Regions from separate parts of the Shewanella sp. POL2 genome, predicted to be linked through region 3. Evidence: predicted binding sites of a transcription regulator. Region 3 holds the regulator's gene; each other region holds the start of a gene.
The links. The regulator LexA, encoded in region 3, represses DNA repair genes until DNA is damaged. The targets are predictions, from matches to a motif close to TACTGTATNNNNATACAGTA.
Positions count from the first base shown of each region.

Region 1: dinB (DNA polymerase IV) is a predicted target of LexA. The motif match lies at 1,789-1,808, and genes of this name have one in related genera.
Region 2: recN (DNA repair protein RecN) is a predicted target of LexA. The motif match lies at 2,357-2,376, and genes of this name have one in related genera.

Region 1 covers NZ_AKZL01000016.1:9,207-14,045, forward strand. Annotated here, with positions in the region: gene SHEWPOL2_RS06050 (aminoacyl-histidine dipeptidase) at 1-515, shown strand, start outside; gene dinB (DNA polymerase IV) at 685-1,764, opposite strand; partial or broken gene SHEWPOL2_RS06060 (methyl-accepting chemotaxis protein) at 1,939-3,941, opposite strand; gene bfr (bacterioferritin) at 4,241-4,708, opposite strand; gene bfr (bacterioferritin) at 4,718-4,839, opposite strand, start outside.
Region 2 covers NZ_AKZL01000009.1:46,187-51,025, forward strand. Annotated here, with positions in the region: gene SHEWPOL2_RS03805 (DUF3319 domain-containing protein) at 1-160, shown strand, start outside; gene lldR (LysR family transcriptional regulator LldR) at 163-1,062, opposite strand; gene SHEWPOL2_RS03815 (AEC family transporter) at 1,315-2,277, shown strand; gene recN (DNA repair protein RecN) at 2,407-4,065, shown strand; gene SHEWPOL2_RS03825 (phosphatidylglycerophosphatase A) at 4,182-4,676, opposite strand; gene thiL (thiamine-phosphate kinase) at 4,676-4,839, opposite strand, start outside.
Region 3 covers NZ_AKZL01000012.1:11,641-16,479, forward strand. Annotated here, with positions in the region: gene coxB (cytochrome c oxidase subunit II) at 1-549, opposite strand, end outside; gene SHEWPOL2_RS04760 (SulA-like leucine-rich domain-containing protein) at 955-1,467, opposite strand; gene lexA (transcriptional repressor LexA) at 1,464-2,084, opposite strand; gene plsB (glycerol-3-phosphate 1-O-acyltransferase PlsB) at 2,370-4,793, shown strand; gene mtr (tryptophan permease) at 4,793-4,839, shown strand, end outside.

The DNA.
Region 1 (4,839 bases), on a different contig from region 3:
AAAATACCCTTATCGACTTATTGCATGTTTGCCCTAACGGGGTAATGCGCATGAGTGATGAAGTAACTGGCGTAACCGAAACCTCACTCAACGTTGGTGTGATCAGCACTAACGATGAAGAAGTCAGCATTCTTTGCTTAATTCGCTCGCTCATCGATTCTGGCCGTAGCCAAGTTGAAGGCATGCTTACTGCGTTAACCAACTTAGCGGGTGCAGATATTGAACTTAGCGGTGCTTACCCGGGTTGGAAGCCAGACAACACTTCGCCGGTAATGGCAATTGTGCGTGAGACCTATGAGTCAATCTACAATAAAGAACCGGTTATTATGGTGATCCACGCCGGCCTTGAATGTGGTCTGTTTAAAAAGCCCTATCCAGAAATGGACATGGTGTCGATTGGCCCGACCATCCGTTATCCGCACGGCCCAGATGAAATGGTCAATATCACCACCGTTGGTCAATACTGGGATCTACTATTAGCCGTGCTAGAGCGCATTCCCGCTAAAGGTGAATAGTCGCTACAGATGAATAGTCACTAAGCAGACTTAAATGACAAAGGCCGCAGAGAGTTCACCAATGCGGTCTTTTTGTACCTTTTATTTATGCACTGCGTAAGGCTTATTATCGCGTTAACTAAGTTAGGTTTGATTAGCGCTGAGCGAGATCCGCCCAGTAAGATTGATATTAAAATACCAAATCCAACTGCTTAGTCTCGCGAGCCATGATTGGCTGAAGCGTATCTTTACTCTCGGCGAGTCCAACAGAAATCCCGAGTAATCGAATTCCACGGCCCTCTTGCCTTGCCATTGCTTGGCTCAGTAACTCATAAAACATCACTATGGATACCTCGTCACTGCGATGCTCGATTGTGGTCTGTTTAAAGTCACTGAATTTAAGCTTCACCACCTGCTTATGGATTTGTCGATCCTTGGCACTACGACTTAGGCGAGTTGATAACTCATGTATTAATCCCGGCATTACCTGCTGGCACTGCTCGAGGCTGTAAATATCCTGCGCCAACGTAGTTTCGACGCCGACAGATTTACGCTCGCGACTCACTGATAACCCACGCTCATCAATCCCATGGGATCTTTCAATTAATACAGCACCAAATTTGCCAAAACGAGTAATAAGGTCTTGTTTTGGATAAGTTTGTATATCGCCGCAGGTATTCAACCCTAAAGAGGAAAGTTTTTCTGCGGTGACTTTCCCCACACCGGGGATCTTGCGTAGGGATAAGGTTTTAATAAACTCAGGAACCTTGTCGGGCGAAATAACATACAAACCATTAGGTTTATTTAAGTCAGAGGCCACCTTGGCGAGGAATTTAACAGGAGCAACGCCAGCCGAAGCAGTAAGCCCTGTTTCGGCCAAAATATCATGGCGAATCGCTTCTGCAATCAGAGTTGCAGAGCCCTTAAACAGCTTGCAATCGCTAACATCTAAGTAGGCTTCATCGAGGGAGAGGGGTTCAATCAATTCAGTATATCGAGAGAAGATAGCGCGAATTTGTTGCGATACCTCCTTATAGACCTGCATTCGACCGGGGACAAGGATTAAGTCAGGGCACAGTTTAAGCGCATAAGCCGTTGCCATAGCGGAGCGCACACCAAATCGGCGCGCTTTGTAATTACAGGTGCTGATAACCCCTCGCCGCTCACGGCTACCACCAACGGCCAGCGGTTTACCACGGTATTCGGGAAAGTCTCGCATTTCCACCGCAGCAAAGTAGCAATCCATATCAACATGAATGATTTTTCGCACTAAAGGTTCCTCCAACACCCAAAATACTGTATATAAAAACAGTAATCAAGTATCTAGGACATATTTACGCAGTCGCGAAGTTCATCTATCGACTCAAGCATCCTTATCCAAGCATAACATTCCCAAAAAAGCCAAAGGAGCGCTAAGGCTCCTTTGGTTTTAAAACAACAGCGTTTAAATTTTAAATTGACCAATATTACGTGTCAGTTCTCGAGTTGCTTGCTCAAATCCTTGTAGACTTTGGGAGAGATCTTGGCTTGACAATAGGGATTGATCGGATAAACCACGCACGCTCACCACGTTTTGCGCCACTTCATCGGCAACCACTGCCTGCTGGCCTATCGCCACGGTAATTTCCACCGTTTGCTGCTGGATAGACGTAATCGCACTGGCGATGTCGCTGAGGGCTTGCTCGACTTGCGTGGTTAAGTCTTGCCCTACTCTTGCCTGCTCAACCCCTGATTCCATCACTTGTTCAGCCTGAAGCGCACTTTGTTGCAGGGTTTGGATAATGCCTTGAATATTGGCGGTAGAATCTTGGGTACGCAAAGCCAGCGTGCGCACTTCGTCAGCAACAACGGCGAAGCCTCGACCTTGATCACCCGCCCGCGCCGCCTCGATGGCCGCGTTCAATGCCAGCAAGTTAGTTTGGTCGGCAATATTGCGGATCACGCTCAAGACTTCACCAATTTGCTCTGAGCTGCTTCGTAGCCGCTTAATCACATTAGCCGCTTCGATGACTTGAACCGATAATGCCTTCATCCCTTCGGTCGCACGGGACACGATTTGCGTACCACCAAGGGCCTGAGTCTGTGCCTTTTCGGCAAAATCATTTGCGCGTTGAGCACTTATCGCCATTTCTTGGCTCGTCTGCGCCATTTGAGTTGCTGCCGTGGCGACAGAATCGATTTGTTGTTTTTGCGATGATACCGAAGATACCGCTAAATCACACACTTGGCGCGCATCCATCACCCCAGTGCCCACCTCTTGGGTTAAGTTGCGAGTGTGCAGTAACATCTGTTGCACCTTTTCGGCAAAGCGGTTGAAGGCATCACCCAGTTTACCTAACTCATCTTCCCGTTCCATCAAAATACGTTGGGATAAATCACTGTCACCTTCGGCAATATCTTCCATCGCATCGAGTAATTTGCTGAGCTGGCGTCTAAAAGGCAATAACATCAACCAGACAGTAATGCCGACCAAAAGCATAATCCCCAAAGCAACAAAACAAGCATTCCAAAAGGCTTTGGTAACAGGCGCTTCAATTACTTCATGGGGCAACATAAAGGCTAAGTGCCATTTCTGCTTAGGATAATCACCGCCTACAGTCACAAAGGTCACTCGCTGTGATACGCCATTAAAACTGACCTCGGCAAACCCCTGAGGCTCGCGCTGCATTTGTTGCATTAATGCTGTAAAACCGGAGGTATCTTTAAATTGGCTATCAACTTGATTAGCAAGTGAGCCGGGAGGGAATTTGTCTGAAAATCCAGGAAAATATACTAGCTTACCTTCATCCGTCATCAGGAAGGCTTGGCCATAGTTGCGGTATTTAATCGGTGCTAACAGGTTTTTACCAATGGTATCGATCAGAATATCCATACCACCAATGCCAATAAGTTCGCCATTAGCACTATAGACTGGGGTTTTAACCGTTGCAGAAATAGAACCATCGTTGGCATCGACCGCAGGATCGCCCACAAACAAGCTACGCTGGTCAATCGCCTCCTGCCACCAAGGACGCTTATTAGTGTAATAATCAGGATCGCCATCGAAGCGTCCATTAAGATCAAAATACTCAAAGGTGTTTGCCGAACCAAAGAATACTGATTTCACATCGCTATCACGGTCGGAAAACGAGCGAAAATAAGAATAATATCTTGATATTGCTGATCCTGCGCCAGATTACTGCCCCGGGCATGATACTGACTAAACCAGTTGATAAGCCTAGGCTCGGCAAATACCGAGTGGATTACTTGCCCCTTGGCAACAAAGTAACCACCAATCTCATTCGCCTTGAGAGCTACAAGTGCCGAAATGTCGGCATCCACTTGCTTACGTGTATTATTACTTTCTTTATTCACGAGCAAAGCGGCAACTAAAGTAAGCAGTACAGCGAGGGCACCGACGATAGTTACCACTAACTGCAAACTTAGAGAACGTTTTATATATCTCATTCATCTTCCCGTCTGGTTAACCAACCACTTAACATAAAAGCCTGCAAAAACAGCTTCACACGGTAACAATTTTTACCAGCCAACAACAGCCAAAATGATGAGAAAAAACGTAAACAAGTATTTGTAAAGAATAGATATTCATGAAATAACAGGAATCGCTAAACAATCCACCTCAAACAGAACATCTCATTACTACAGCGAATTTTTACAGAGTGTTAGACTAAATACTCAAAATCCCAAAACAAAGGCCAGTCATAAAATGACTGGCCTTTGTGTTTGAGCCGCGCAATCGGATATTGTTACATCTTAGTTTGCAGATAATTCGCTAAACCAATGCGGTCAATTAAACCGAGCTGTTTCTCTAACCAATACATATGGTCAGATTCGGTATCATCGAGCAGCACTTCTAAGATCTCTCGGGTTTGATAATCTTTTTTCTGCTCACACAACGCGATGACTTTACGTAAATCATCGGCCACCTTGTATTCATAGGCGAGATCGTTACGCAGCATCTCTTCAACATTTGAGCCGATGTTGAGTGCTTCCCGCGCGGCCACATTTGGCACGCCTTCAAGGAATAAAATACGCTGTACCAATTTGGCAGCATGGCCTTTTTCATCATCCGACTCGTGGGCAATACGCTCATAGAGTTCGTTTAGTCCCCAGTCTTCGTACATATGGGCATGCACAAAATACTGATCCATCGCCGATAACTCTCCGGTTAGGAGTCGATTTAACGCATCGATGACGTCTTTATCACCTTTCATATTCAGCTCCTATGACTCACTAATTTGCGATTGAAGATAGTTTTGAATGCCAGTTAAGCTAATCAGCTCCTGCTGTGACTCGAGCCAATCTAAATGCTCTTCTTCATCTTCAAGAATATCTTCGAGCAGAT
Region 2 (4,839 bases), on a different contig from region 3:
AGGCGGGCAAAACCGTATTGGCTCTCTATTTGAATTACGCCGTTTAGTGAATTATTACCGTGAGCTTGGGATTGTGCCCGCCACCCGCGCGAGCCTGCAAGATGCGAAGCAAACGCAAAACTCCATGAGCCAAAATACGTTAAAACCCCGTAAACGTTAATCTTAAGCCATTGAAAAAAGTTCGGGCGCTTTGGATTGCATAAACTCGATAAACACCTTCACTTTCAGCGGTTGCTGACTACGTTGGTGATATAGAATCGAAATCCTACGTTGTTCGCCAATCCATTCCGGTAAGAGCACTTTTAAACGCCCTTCTTTAATCTGTTGTTTTACAAATAATTCTGGCCCATACAGAATACCACCATGATCTAAGGTCGCTTGAATCGCGCCATGGAGATCCGTGAGCGTGAGTTTTGTTGGGCCATTAAAATAGAAAGACTCGCCATTAGGATGCTTTAAATGCCAATTAAACAGCGGCCAAACTTTGATCAACTGATGGTTTTCAAGATCATCGGGATGGATCAATTCAGGGGCATGGGCTAAATATTCCGGCGTCGCAAACAAACGATAATCAAGCTCACCTAAAGTACTCGACACCCAAGAAGAATCAGGCTGTGCACCACCGACAATCGCGACATCAATCCCTTTATCAATTAAATCCACTAACTCATTGCTTTGGGAAATGTGTAAACGAATATCGGGATATAAACGGCCAAACTCGTTTAATGCGTGAATAAAGATAATTGAAATAATTGAGATTGGCGCAGCTATCCGCAATGTGCCTTCAGGTTTATCGCTGCCAATGCCACTGAGCTCATCGAACTGTGCAATCGCACTCTGATATCGCTGAAATAACGCTAAACCTTCCTCGGTTAACCTCAGCTTACGGGTACTTCGCATAAACAATTGCTTATCGAGTTTTTCTTCAAGCTTGGCCAGCTTACGGCTCACGGTGGCGATAGGCATATCGAGCACTTTCGCGGCTTGAGAAAAACTGCCCGCATTCACCAAATGCACAAACAGATAAATTAACTGCAGCTCAGCGCCAACATCATCAGCCATGTTCAATCCCATCGTTTAGCGTGAGTGCCGCTCACAGGTATAAGGCACTAACTCATTGTGTTTTAAACGTAGAATTATTCATTTCTACGACCATAGCGCAATAGCTTCCAAGGTTAATCCTATGCTATTTTGCCAATAAGTTTACTGCGCTAACACCAATTATTGTCAATTACCCTAGGTATTATTCCCTGCTAGCGCACCCACAACGTCTTCTTGCGGGAAAGCAAAAACACAAAAGGATGAGTGAGGGATATGACCATTTTAACCCCTCTGTTTGCCGTCTTCGGGATCATGCTGCTCGGCACACTTGTACAAAAACTGCGTTTTCTCCCAGTAGAAACCGACCAAGTGCTCAATCAATATGTCTACTATATTGCGTTTCCTGCCATTCTCTTGATTGCACTGGCCCAGCAACCGATCCAAGAAATTCTGCAATGGGGATTTATTGCAGGCTATAGCGCCGCCATGCTGATGATTTATCTGATTTGTGTTGGTATATCCTTACTTTTCAATCCTAAACAGCATGCAATTGCCGCCGTGCGCGCCTTAAATGCCACCTTTGGCAATACCGCATTTATTGGTATTCCGCTGCTGGTGATTATATTTCCTGAACAACAAAGCGCCCTAGTTGCCGCCGCCATAGCCAGTTTATTGTCCGTGCTTATGTTTGCCGTGGCCTTGGTCTCGCTGGAGCTTACGACAAATACCCACAGACAACACCACGCCGTAGTGATCATGTGTTTAGCTGTGGTTAAAAATCCCATCGTTATCGGCTGCTTTATCGGCATTGCAATTTCGGCATTGGGGATAACACTGCCCTCTGGCGTAGCGATGATGATCCAACAAATTGGCAATACCTCAAGCCCCTGCGCTTTATTTGCCGTTGGCATGGTATTAGCCAAAGCCATGCGCTACCAAAAAGATAGCAAGGTATTTAGCCTGACGAATCTTATCGAACTTAGCCTTATCAACCTCTTTAAATTAATCCTACAACCCGCATTGGTTTTCTTCATGCTTAAAAGCGTGGGCGTTAGTGGAGATTACTTAGTGATGGGTGTAATCCTCAGTGCCTTACCTACGGCGGCCAGCGTCTATTTACTTGCTCAGCGCTATAACACCCAAGCCTCAACCAGTGCGCAGGGGATATTATTTGGCACTATAGTGACTTTTTTTAGCTTACCTATTTTAGAGCAACTTGTTAAAACCTATTCATAAACAAGCGATTAAACTCTAGCTTATTGCAATGTGTCGAATATTTACCCAAAGCCACTTTACTGTATATAAAATCAGTATATACTGTTTATCAATACAGTGATTTGGTAAGTTTTTCGACAGGAACTCATTATGCTTTGCCAACTCAGCATCAATAATTTCGCTATCGTCCGTTTTCTCGAACTGGATTTTCGTCCCGGTATGACCAGCATTACTGGTGAAACTGGCGCAGGTAAATCCATCGCCATCGACGCCTTAGGTTTGTGCCTAGGTAATCGTGCCGATGCCAGCAGCGTTCGCCCTGGTGCAAGTAAAACCGAAGTCAGTGCTCGATTTTCACTACACGATGTTCCCCTTGCCAAACGTTGGCTCGAAGATAACGATCTCGAACTCGATGATGAGTGTATTCTGCGTCGAACTATTGGCAGTGATGGCCGCTCACGCGCCTACATTAATGGCAATCCTGTGCCGTTAACTCAACTGAAATTACTCGGGCAATTGCTGGTCGGTATCCATGGTCAGCACGCCCACCATGCGATGCTAAAGAGTGAGCATCAACTCACCTTGCTCGACAGCTACGCCAATCACAGACTACTGATAGACACAGTGGCGGCAAGCTATCAACGCTGTAAACAAATCGAAGCCGAACTCAAACAATTAGAAGCTTCGCAGCATGAACGTATTGCCCGAAAACAGCTGGTGCAATATCAAGTTGAAGAGTTAGACGAATTCGACCTCAAGATCGGTGAATTTGAAGATATTGAGCAAGAGCATAAACGCCTCGCCAATGGCACTGAACTGGTGGATAGCTGCCAAGCCAGCCTATATTTACTCACAGATGGCGAAGAGAGCAATATTGAGTCACTGCTTAACAAGGCTGTAAGCCTTGCTGAAAATTTGCAAAGCTATGATCCCGCATTAACCAATGTCAGTACTATGTTGAATGAGGCCCTCATTCAAGTGCAAGAGAGCGCGGGCGAATTACAGCATTACCTGAGTAAACTCGAACTCGATCCCGCGCATTTTGCCTATTTAGAGGAACGACTATCAAAGGCTATGCAACTGGCCCGTAAGCATCATGTTAGCCCTGACAAATTAGCCGAACATCATTTGGCACTCAAAGCGGAACTCACAACCCTCGATGACGATGAAACTAAGTTAGAGGAAATCCAACTCCAAGTTGAAGCGAGTAAAACCGCTTACTTAGCGAACGCACAAAAACTGAGCCAGAGCCGCGACCGTTATGCGAAAGAACTGGATAAGTTAGTGACTCAATCCATCCATGAGCTGAATATGCCCAAGGGGAAATTCACTATTGAAGTGAATTTTAATCCCGAGATTATGTCGGTAAATGGCAGCGATAATATAGAGTTTATGGTCACAACCAACCCTGGCCAGCCTTTACAACCGATTTCACGGGTAGCCTCTGGCGGCGAATTGTCGCGTATCGGTTTAGGCATCCAAGTGATTACCGCGAAAAAGGTTGCCACTCCTACCCTAATTTTCGACGAGGTGGATGTCGGAATTTCAGGCCCGACCGCTGCTGTGGTTGGCAGAATGCTACGTAGTCTAGGAGAATCGACTCAAGTACTTTGTGTAACCCATTTACCTCAAGTTGCTGGTAATGGCCATCAACATATGTTTGTGAATAAATTCAACAAGGCGGGCAGTACAGAAACCACAATGATGCCTTTGGATAGGGAGCAACGTATCCAAGAATTAGCCAGACTTCTTGGTGGCGATACAATTACTTCTAACACTCTCGCCAATGCACGAGAACTATTACAGTAAAAATACAGTAAGCCACTGCAACGAAAATAAAGCTTTATAACCAATGCCTTATCTACAGCAGATAAGGCATTGGCATTTATATGGTAACGAACTTTAGTTTGGGTTAACTAAAGATATTATTGGCTAATAAAGACAATCACTTGCAGACAAATAAGTGCAAAAAATCCTGCTAATACATCGTCTATCATAATGCCGAAACCACCTTCAACTTTGGCGTCGAGCCAACGTATCGGCCAAGGTTTTAGGATATCGAATAGCCGAAACAGCACAAAACCGACAGCAAGCCACAGAATACCCGCAGGAGCGGCAATCATAGTGATTAATAGGCCTGCAACTTCATCCCACACAATCGCACCATGGTCATGTACGCCCATGTCCTTAGCGGCCTTATCGCAGATATAAATCCCCGCGAGTACGCACACTAAGGTCACGGCTAAATACCAACACAAGGGCAACTGGGCCAATAATAAATAGAGCGGGACTGCCGCCAAGGTACCAAAAGTACCTGGCGCCTTAGCCGCTAAACCACTGCCAAAACCGAGGGCTAAAAAATGAATAGGATTTTTAAGGGACAGGCGCGACAGCGCCTGATCTTGGGATAACAACTTCATTAAAAATGCTCAAAACCGTGGTACGGTGGCGTAAATAGCTCACCATTAAGTTGCAACTTAAGCTTACTGCCCGCACAGATTTGCCCAACACGGACAAACTTAGTACCTGCATGGCTGAGGGCGGTTTCTAACGCACCTTTTTGTGCCTCAGGCACGGTAAAGA
Region 3 (4,839 bases):
TTCAGAAGTCATCAGAAAGCGGATTTTTCTATTTACAGGCAGGACAAGGGGCTTATCGACCTCGAGTAAGTAGTGCTCTCCCTTGGCCTCACTACCTTCGATTTGAGGTCTTGGTGTGGCGAGAATACTGTAAAACTCAATATCTTGATCGAAATAGCTGTAATGCCACTTCCATTGCGATCCTGTGACTTTTACCGTGAGATCGGCATTGCTGGGGTCTTCCATGGCAATCAGAGTTTTAGTTGCCGGAATCGCCATTAAGATCAGAATGATAAAGGGAATTATCGTCCAAGCGATCTCAACTTTTGTACTCTCATGGAAGTGTGACGCGACCGCGCCCTTGGATTTTCTGTGGTTGATCATGGCATAAATCATCACGCCAAAAACCACTAAGCCTATCGCGCAGCAGATATACAGAATCGTCATGTGCAGGTGGTATACCTTGCCACTGATTTCTGTTACGCCAGGCGTCATATTGAACCGCATGTCTGCTGCGGCCAACGGTGGGGCGAATAGCACCACGAGTAAACAATACAACCATTGCTTCACAAGACTTCTCCTCTGCTAATTGCAAATAGCAACTACAAAGAAGAGCAACACAGTAAGTCTCAACTCTATGCAAACTCTTCAGTTCCCAAAAAAGTGTTTCTGACTTCAACGTGCGTTGGCGGCTTACTTATGATCAAGTATTGTTACTGCTGGTATTAGCCACACTGGCACATACTGCTGAATAAACCCATTATTCTCAATTTTTGTGGGCGAGCGATATTCGAAAATAACGCGATATTTCTGCCTAAACAGGCCATATATCATGTGCGCCTAAATCAAACATACTTGCTGTTTAAAAATTGATCAAGATCACTTCTTTTTCTAATTGTCTGAAAAATTGCCAAAAAAAAGCCTCACATTCACAGGTGAGGCGGCTTTCAAGGCTAAATACGGTGTGAAAAATTTTTAATGAACAGAGCTGAAAAATGCGGGTTGAGTAAATTTAGCCGATTGTGTGAGATTGGTGCTAGAAGGTTGGTCATTCGTTGAACCTTCAAGCACGATACCCATTGCACGTGCGCTCTTTGCTACAATTTGTAGGCGACGATTATCGCGAGTATCTAGGGCGTTAATCCAAGTAATCACTGCGCTAGATGTGCCACTGGTTAAGGCTTTTTCCATCGCCCAAAGGGTTTCGACCTCATCTTTTGCGTGAACCAATAGTACGCGATCCATACGCACACCTGCGTTTGCTAATAGCTGCTTGTAGCCAATACTAGGTGGGTTGATGAGCACTATCCATCTTCCCTGTTGGCTCAGTTGGGCAAGTTGTTTGCTCAGCTGTGTCAGCTCTTGGCGCCCTTGGCTCTGAGTTGGCATAGTGACTATTGATGTATGCTGCCAGTCGGTCTCTGTATCTCGAACCGTATCTAGCCATAAACCGGGGTGACGCGGGGCATTACCTAATAGTTTGTTCATAGCCAATCTCCATTGCGGATCACCCCTACGGCGAGCCCTTCAATTGTTAGACTTTGGAAACTCAAATCGACTTTAATCGGTGAATAGTCTTCATTCTCGGCATGTAGGTAGACTAAATTACCTTTTTTTTCAAAGCGTTTTACGGTTACATCATCATCAACGCGAGCAACAACAACTTGTCCATTGCGCGCTTGTTGTACTTTATGAACGGCAAGCAGGTCACCCTCAAGGATGCCGATATTCTTCATACTGTCGCCTTTTACGCGCAGCAGGAAATCGGCAGCAGGGTGGAACATGCTGGGGTCGACTTGGTAATACTGTTCGACATGCTCTTGGGCGAGAATAGGTTCACCCGCTGCCACTTGGCCAATCAGTGGCAAGCCTGTTTCGCGGTTATCTTCTTCCTCTACAGGGAGACGGATCCCGCGGGAAGTACCAGGCATGATCTCGATGCAGCCTTTTTTCGCCAATGCCTTAAGGTGTTCTTCTGCGGCATTTGCACTTTTAAAACCCAAACGGGTGGCAATTTCGGCCCGAGTGGGTGGCATGCCAGTCTCGGCAATATTACGTTTAATCAGCTCTAAAATTTCGGCTTGGCGTGGCGTCAACGGTCTCATGGTCTTTCCTGTTTTTCTATACAGTTACTGTTAGTATATACAGTATTATTGGTAGTGCAAGTATTAACCACTTTTAACTTGGTCAGCTAGATCTGCAAATAACCGTAATCGTCATCTATGGGGTGAATGCCATTTGCACGGTATCAATAAATGGTGTCGCCTAAAGTGCGTTACTAAGTCATTAAAATCAGCCGCTGAATCCTGCATCTTTAGGTTGTTTGGGTATATTCTCTAGAATCTGGTATTCTATGGGGCTAATGAACGTACTTACATTGCATAAGAATAATGCCTAAACAAGACTCTCTTTGGTTGAAATCATTACGTTGGATCCAAAAGCACTTAGTGCACACTATTGTTGTGCCACAGGATCCCTTTGCCGATCTGAATCTGGATGCCTCCAGACCGCTTGCTTATGTAATGAAAACAGAATCCCTGAGTGATATTGCTGCGTTAAGCGAGATCACCACGAAACTTGGTTTGCCAAGCCCTTACGAGCCGCTGGTGGTGAATGGCGTTGTGGCGCCACGGGTGGTATGCCTTGAAGGTCGTAAGCCTTTATTTGGTGAACGCGCCAGCAATGAGCCATTCCTCGAATGTTTTATGCGTTTGTTGGCCGTCCATAAGGAAAAGCCAGAGTTAGATATACAGCTGGTGCCTGTGAGTCTGTATTGGGGTCGTACTCCGGGTAAAGAAGACGACACCATGAAGGCGGCAGTGCTTGAGCGCGAGAACCCTACTTGGTTACGTAAGTGCTTGATGATCCTATTTTTGGGCCGTCACAACTTTGTGCAATTTTCTAATGCGGTATCGCTGCGTTACATGGCCGACGAACATGGTACCGATATGGGCATTGCCCATAAATTGGCTCGAGTAGCGAGAGTGCATTTCCGTCGCCAACGTAAGGTGATGACGGGGCCTGTGTTGCCTAATCGTCAGGCGTTATTCCATTCCTTGCTGAAATCTGAATCCTTACGTAAGGCGATTCAGGAAGAAGCCGCGAGCAAGAAGATTTCTGAAACCCAAGCGCGTGAAACGGCAATTGAATATCTTGATGAAATTGCGGCGAATTATTCCGATAGTCTCGTACGTATTGCTGAGCGCTTTTTAACGTGGTTATGGAACAAGCTCTACAGCGGTATTAACATCAAAGGTGCCGAGCATATTCGGCAGTTACACCACGATGGTCATGAGATTGTGTATGTGCCCTGCCATCGCAGCCATATGGATTACCTGCTGTTATCTTACATTCTGTATTACCAAGGTATGGTGCCGCCGCATATTGCTGCGGGTATCAACCTAAACTTCTGGCCTGCGGGGCCGCTGTTCCGCCGTGGCGGGGCTTTCTTTATTCGCCGTAGTTTTAACGGCAACAAACTCTATACGGCCGTGTTCCGTGAGTACCTCGATCAGCTGTTTGCTAAGGGATATTCGGTTGAGTATTTCTCTGAAGGTGGCCGTTCTCGTACCGGTCGTCTATTGGCACCGAAAACGGGCATGATCGCTATGACGATCAACAGTGTGTTGCGTGGTATCGAACGCCCAGTCACCTTAGTGCCTGTGTATTTAGGCTACGATCACGTGATGGAAGTGGCGACCTATCACAAAGAGCTAAGCGGTAAGAAAAAACAGAAAGAATCTGTATGGCAAGTCTTTGGTGCTATTCGTAAATTAGGTAACTTTGGCCAAGGTTATGTCAACTTTGGTGAGCCGATTACATTGCAAAATTTCTTGAATGAAACGGCACCAAACTGGCGCAGTGAAGTGGCCGACGATCCTGAGCAAAAACCGACTTGGTTAACCCCAGCGGTGAACGTGTTAGCAAATCGGGTGATGACGCGGATTAACGACGCCGCTGCCGCTAGCTCTATTACCTTGACCAGTTTAGTGTTGTTGGCGTCGGAGCAAAATGCCTTAGAGCGTTGTTTGCTCGAGCGTCAGTTAGATTTATACCTGACCCTGCTTAAGCGTGTGCCTTACACTTCGTTTACGTCGGTTGCCGAAGGTGATGGCAAGCACTTAGTACAACAAGGATTAGAGCTGAACAAGTTCTCCATCAACGCCGATCCTTTGGGTGAGATAGTGTCAATTGATGAAAAACAAGCGACGTCAATGACATACTATCGCAATAATATCATTCACTTATTTATTATTCCGTCATTAATTGCCAGCTGTTTAATCAATAATAAACAGATTTCAAGAGCGCAAATCCTTGGGATAGTGAACGACTTTTATCCGTTATTGAAGGCGGAATTGTTTATGGGGATCAAAGATCTCCCAAGCTATGTGAATCAAGTGCTTGAGCTGTTTATTGAGCAAGGTCTAGTGCAGGAAAGCGATATGTTGTCGGTTGTGACCGAGCACACCAGCCAAATGTTATTGTTGGCTGGCAGCGTTAGTGAGACCTTGCAACGCTATGCCATTATCTTCAATCTGCTGGCTCACAGACCTAAGATGGAGCGTTCGGATCTCGAGTCTGAAAGCCATCTGCTTGCCCAACGTTTAGGGGCGCTGCATGGAATTACCGCACCAGAATTTTACGATAAGAAACTCTATAACACCTTGAGTGTTAAGCTAAAAGAGTTGGGTTATTTCTCTGGTAAGGAAGATAAATCTGATGTTGAGCGCATTCGCGATCAAGCCAATAGCTTACTCAGAGCCTCTGTAAGGCAGACGATTGTTGCCAGCGTGACCGCGGAGCATATCGCTTAATGGCTAACCATATGAATGCGGCGAAGAATAAGCCGGTGGGCAAGTC